2 linked regions of the Cohnella herbarum genome follow. The protein of the gene in region 1 interacts with the protein of each later gene in a pairwise test. Links are inferred from orthologs where the notes say so. Each region holds a gene or a part of one and is shown in the gene's direction. Other genes may lie near its edges. The genes, in order: topA and HH215_RS32575.

Evidence for each region.
Region 2: the proteins of topA (region 1) and HH215_RS32575 interact in binary tests that used the Escherichia coli proteins (3 or more experiments, as listed by UniProt). The link is inferred for Cohnella herbarum from one-to-one orthologs.

What each region holds. Positions count from the first base shown.
Region 1 is NZ_CP051680.1:2,116,533-2,119,758, reverse strand. What follows is about bases 155-3,052. They hold topA (type I DNA topoisomerase), read left to right. Parts: upstream 155-504; coding sequence 505-2,601; downstream 2,602-3,052. Other genes in these bases: trmFO (FADH(2)-oxidizing methylenetetrahydrofolate--tRNA-(uracil(54)-C(5))-methyltransferase TrmFO), read left to right, coding at 2,630-3,052; dprA (DNA-processing protein DprA), read left to right, coding at 155-446. Outside these bases: more of dprA, read left to right, coding at 1-154; more of trmFO, read left to right, coding at 3,053-3,226. UniProt on the Escherichia coli protein: Releases the supercoiling and torsional tension of DNA, which is introduced during the DNA replication and transcription, by transiently cleaving and rejoining one strand of the DNA duplex.
Region 2 is NZ_CP051680.1:7,773,274-7,776,317, forward strand. Bases 305-3,020 are described here. They hold HH215_RS32575 (YigZ family protein), read left to right. Parts: upstream 305-1,204; coding sequence 1,205-1,837; downstream 1,838-3,020. Other genes in these bases: HH215_RS32570 (S-layer homology domain-containing protein), read right to left, coding at 305-894; HH215_RS32580 (secondary thiamine-phosphate synthase enzyme YjbQ), read right to left, coding at 1,956-2,357; cysT (sulfate ABC transporter permease subunit CysT), read left to right, coding at 2,601-3,020. In the rest of the region: more of HH215_RS32570, read right to left, coding at 1-304; more of cysT, read left to right, coding at 3,021-3,044.

The sequences.
Region 1 (3,226 bases):
CTTACGGCGTCATCGTCGTAGAGGCCGCGCAGAAGAGCGGAGCGTTAATTACCGCGGATCTGGCGCTAGGTTACGATAGGGATGTGTTTATCGTGCCGGGTCAGATTACGTCTCCTAGAAGTAAAGGGGCTCTGGAGTATTTCAGAAAAGGCGCAAATCCCGTGTTGGACGAGACGGATATCTTTCAAGCCTATTCGCATAGGCTTCCGGCATCGGACATACATTCGTCGTCGGTTCAAACATCGAAACAGCTCGGTTCTCAGCCGGAAAATTGGACCGACGCCGAGCGCCTCGTGTATCGATTATTGCTAGATAATCCCTGCACGATCGACGAACTCGTTACCCGATCCGGGATGACATTTGGACATTTACACTCCGTTCTGCTATCTTTACTAATAAAAAGACGGATTCATCAACAACCCGGTTCTGTATATCATGTCCTTTAATGTAGACATAAGCACATAGGCACGAGGACTTGTCGACCGTAGGAGAGGAGGAATGGACGTGGCGGATTCGCTCGTTATCGTAGAGTCACCGGCTAAAGCCAAAACGATCGGCAAATATTTGGGAAGTAAATTTATCGTTAAAGCGTCCATGGGGCATATTCGAGATTTACCCAAAAGCCAGATCGGGGTAGAGGTAGAAAATGATTTTCAGCCCAAATACATTACGATTCGCGGCAAGGGGAGCGTTCTGAAGGAACTTCGCGACGCCAGCAAAAAAGTCAAAAAAGTATATCTGGCGGCTGACCCCGACAGAGAAGGCGAAGCGATCGCGTGGCATTTGGCGCACTACTTGGAAATCGACGAGAAGGATGCTTGCCGCGTTGTTTTCAATGAAATTACGAAACAAGCGGTAAAGGATGCCTTTAAGAACCCTCGCCCGATCGATATGGATCTTGTGAATGCCCAACAGGCCAGACGGGTACTGGACCGATTGGTCGGGTACAAGATCAGCCCGTTATTATGGAAGAAAGTGAAAAAGGGACTGAGCGCCGGCAGAGTTCAATCGGTTGCGGTCAAACTCATATACGATCGGGAGAACGAGATCAATGCGTTTATCCCTGAAGAATATTGGAGCATCACCGCTCATTTGACAAAAGAAAAGGCCGCATTCGAGGCAAAGTTCCATTCCTTGAATGGAGAAAAAGCGGAGCTTACGAGCGAAGCCGACGTAAAAGCCGTTCTTGCGCAGATGGGGAACGAGGATTTCGTCGTAGGCGAAGTGAAGGAGAAAGAGCGGCAACGCAACCCTTCACCTCCGTTTATTACGAGCTCGCTTCAACAGGAAGCCGCGCGCAAGCTGAATTTCCGCGCTTCGAAGACGATGCAGATCGCCCAGCAGCTTTATGAAGGGGTCGACTTGGGTAAAGAAGGAACTGTCGGGTTAATTACTTATATGCGTACGGATTCCACGCGCATTTCCCCCGTTGCCCAAGAGGAAGCGAAAGAGTACATCGAGGGGAAATACGGGAACGCGTTCGTGCCGGAAACTCCGCGCGTATACACGAAGAAAAACTCGAACGCCCAGGATGCGCACGAAGCGATCCGTCCGACCTCGGTTCTTCGCGATCCGGAATCCGTTAAAGCCTTTACTTCTAAAGATCAGTTGCGTCTGTATAAACTGATATGGGAGAGGTTCGTTGCTAGCCAAATGGCTTCCGCCGTATTGGATACGATGACCGTCGATCTTCATAACGGACCGGTTACTTTTCGCGCGAACGGTTCCAAGCTGAAGTTCGCGGGCTTCATGAAAGTGTACGTGGAAGGCAATGACGACGGAACGACGGACGAAGATCGCTTGTTACCCGCGCTTGGCGCGGGGGATAAAGTGAAATCGAAGGATATCGAACCTAAGCAGCACTTTACGCAGCCTCCTCCGCGTTTTACGGAAGCTAGGCTCGTGAGAACGCTGGAGGAGTTAGGCATCGGGCGTCCGAGCACGTATGCTCCGACTTTGGAGACGATTCAGAAGAGAAATTACGTCGCGATGGAAGAGAAGAAATTCATTCCGACGGAGCTTGGAGAACTCGTTATTCAACTCATGGAGGAGTTTTTCCCGGAAATCCTAGATGCTGAATTCACGGCTAACATGGAAGGGGACCTTGACCATGTTGAGGAAGGAACCCAAGATTGGGTTAACGTCATCGGGGATTTCTACAAATCGTTCGAAGTCAGACTGAACTTCGCGGAAGAAGAAATGAAGGAAATCGAGATTAAAGACGAGCCTTCCGATGAAATTTGCGACAAATGCGGCAGTCCGATGGTCTATAAGATGGGACGTTTCGGCAAGTTCCTGGCCTGTTCGGGATTCCCGAATTGCCGCAATACGAAACCGATCATCAAGGAAACCGGCGTCAAATGTCCGAAATGCGGAGAAGGCCACGTCGTTGAACGCCGCAGCAAAAAAGGACGAATTTTTTACGGCTGCAATCTCTATCCCGGCTGCGATTACGTATCATGGGATAAGCCGGTTGCCAAGCCTTGTCCGAGTTGCGGCGGGTTGATGATTGAAAAGCGCGTGAAAGGCGAGATACAATATCATTGTACCGTCTGCAGCCATTCGGAGAACGTCGACGATTCAGAGGAAGCGGTAGAATAACGGGTTGAAGTTTAGGAGGTTAGACGCTTTGAACGAAGTCCAATCGGTGACGGTAATCGGCGCGGGCCTGGCCGGCAGCGAGGCCGCTTGGCAGATCGCCAAGCAGGGCGTCCCCGTCACATTATATGAAATGCGCCCGGTAAAGCAGACGCCGGCCCACCATACGGAGGGTTTTGCCGAATTAGTGTGCAGCAATAGCTTAAGAGCAAACGGTTTGGCTAACGCGGTCGGCGTATTGAAGGAAGAGATGAGGCGTCTTGATTCCCTGATCCTTTCCTGCGCGGATTTGCACGCCGTTCCCGCCGGAGGGGCGCTCGCGGTAGATCGTGACGGTTTCTCGGCCGAAGTCACGAAGCGGCTTCGCGAGCATCCGTTGATAACGGTCGTTAATGAGGAAGTCACGGAAATCCCGCAAGACGGCATCGTGGTGATCGCAACCGGCCCGCTTACGTCACCCGAACTGTCCGATAGCATCAAGCGGCTTATGGGCGAAGAATATTTTTACTTTTTCGATGCGGCCGCCCCGATCGTCGAGAAAGATTCCATAGATTTAGACAAGGTGTTCTTGGCTTCCCGTTACGATAAGGGCGAGGCGGCATACTTGAATTGTCCGATGACGGAAGCG
Region 2 (3,044 bases), 5.7 Mb from region 1 along the record:
TCCATCCCAGAACCACACGTCATCTTTAGGCACGTAAGTAGCCTCTCCGCCTACGAGAATCACTTTCTCGATGTTCGAATCGTAGACCATGCTCGCGAAAACGCGCGGAGGAGGGGAAGCGGCAGGAGATCGGAGATTCCATTTCATACCGTCCCAGATCCAAGTTTTATTGGAGAGGGGTGGAGAATCAAGCGTATACCCGCCGAACAAAACCACTTCGTCGTTTTTCTCATCGTAAGCCATGCTTGTTCGCCAACTTGTTATCGGAGAATCGTCAGGATCGGCCGGCGTCACTTCTCGCCAACTGGTTCCGTTCCATATCCATGTATCATACAAAGCTGCGCTAACATCATTGAACCCGCCATAGAGAAGAACCTCGCCATCCCCGATGTAAACCATGCTGAATTCAAAACGCGCGGGAGGGTAGTTCACGCTAGTATCCGCCGGCGTGAGATCGTTCCATTTCGTTCCATCCCATAGCCATGTTTTGTTGTAGATATCTCTGTTTTCCCCGCCGAATAGAAGCACTCCTTTTCCCGGGCCCGCATAAGCCATTTCGCTATACTCGCTCGGTACCGGAGAATCGTTCGGATCGGCCGGCGTCGCGTCCGTCCATTTTTCCCCATCCCAAACCCAAGTATCGTTCAAAACATCATAGTTAATGTCCGCTCCGCCGAAAAGCACGGTTTTCCCGGTATCTTCGTCATAAGCCATGGCCGATGCAAATCGCGCGCTCGGTCCGGGGGACGGCTGTGAGGGCACTTCCTTCCATGGAGGCTGACTTAACGTATTTCTTATTGCCGAGGCCTCCGCCGTATAAGTGAAAATCGATCCGATCATGCATAAAATTAACGTCAACATCCACAATTTCTTCGTCTTTACGAACAGATTCATGAAATCAACCGCCTCTTAATAAATTTGCGAGAGAGTGTGCCAAGATTAATTCTAGAGATCTCCGATAAATGAATAATGAAAGAATTCAGCACGAAAAACTCCAAATCCGCGCTGTAACAAGCTTTCGTGGAGTTGAAAGAAACGAACGATTTTTTTGCATTTTGTCGGAAAAGGGGGGGATGCGGCTTCGTTTAACAGAACTTTGACTAGGGAAAGGCATATCTTAGTCATCAAATTCCATCCCGTAAAATGATATGTTAGGATGAGAATAACGAAAAAATACTGAAATACAGGAAATGCGAGGGACATCATGCTTGCACGATTTGCAACAGTGAGACAGTTCGGTTCCGACGAGATCGTCATTAAGAAATCGCGCTTCATCGGACACGCGAAACCGGTGGAGACCGAAGCTGAGGCGGTTGCCTTCATAGAAGAACTTAAGAAAAAATATTGGGATGCTACGCATAACTGCTCCGCGTACTTGATCGGAGAGCGCGACCAGTATCAGAAAGCGCTGGATGATGGGGAACCTAGCGGTACGGCGGGCAAACCGATTCTGGAAGTGATCAAAAACCGCGGTTTGAAAAACGTGGTCGTCGTCGTAACCCGTTATTTCGGCGGAATTATGCTGGGAGCGGGCGGATTGGTGCGCGCATACACGGACGGCGCCGTTGTCGGTATCGATGCCGCCGATCCGATCGTAAAAGTATTGCACCGCGAAGTGAGGGTGGATGTGGACTATACGTGGTATGGAAAGTTGGAAAACGAGCTGAGGGGGAGGGGCTACCGAGTCGGCGAGGTTTCATTTACCGACCGGGTACTGGTGAAATGTTTGCCTGAGATAGGAGAGGCCGAGCGATTCCAAGCTTGGATTACGGATATCACCCAGGGACAGGCCGAGATTTCGCTTGGCGACGAACAGTATTTTATCGAGGGCGAGTAAATTCGGCGGATCGCGGCTCGTTATAGTCGGAAAGAGCGACTATGGCGGGCACTCCGGCGGAAAGCAACTCCGCATAGCCGCTTCTCTAGCCGCGCCTCTAACCGAGTCGCTAGCCGCCTTAACCTTCGACTAGCTTCACGTAGTACTCCCGCTGACGCGGACCGTCGAATTCGCAGAAGTAAATGCCCTGCCAGCGACCGAGCAGCATCCTGCCTTCCGATACGATGATCGTCTGCGACGTGCCGGTCGTGATGGCTTTAAGATGCGAAGCCGTATTGCCTTCCGCATGTCTGTACTTCGGATGATTCCACGGGTACACTTCGTCCAGCCGCATCAAAACGTCGTGTTTCACATCCGGATCCGCGTTCTCGTTAATGGCGATTCCGGCGGTCGTATGCGGACAGTACACGACGACGACTCCTTCCTCCATCCCTTGTCTAGCTAAGCAAGCGGCGATTTGCCTCGTGATGTCGATCATTTCGTCGCGTCGCGTCGTTCGCAGCGTTTCCTTGGACAGCATGGACATTCTCCTCTTTCTCCTGACGATTCTTTTTTATTTTCGAGCAAGAACGGACATTTCACCACCCATAAGGTTTTCGAATAGGTTACATTAGATTTTTTAATAAAAAGGCGTTTGTACCGTAGCTTACTCATTGACGAAAGAAGTATTTATCTGGTAAAGTATCAATACCGACTAATTTAATAGGAATTATATTATATACAGCTCTCAAAGCTTCAGGAGGTACACGACAACGTGAGTTCCATGTTGCAGGGTCGCTGGTGGGGTTGGGGTTTTCGCAGCGCCGTCATGCTTTATTTCGTCGTATTGATTATTTTACCTATTCTAGGCATTTACGGTCAATCTTTGTCCGCGGGCTGGTCGACTTTCATGGATAACATCATGGAGCCGTTAGCTTGGAAAGCGGTCCTGCTTACGATCAAGCTGGCGTTAATCTCTACCGTGATTAACATGCTAGTCGGGACGATGTCGGCATGGGTACTTATCCGGTACCAGTTTCCGGGACGACGCCTTCTGAACAGCTTGGTAGACTTGCCGTTCGCTCTTCCGACGGCGGTAGCCGGTCTCATGATTTTATTGCTGCTAGGGCCGCACAGCTTCGTGGGCGAATGGGCGGAGAAGCTCGGGTTCACGATCTTATTTCATCAACCCGCCATTATTATCGCGATGGTATTCGTAACGTTTCCT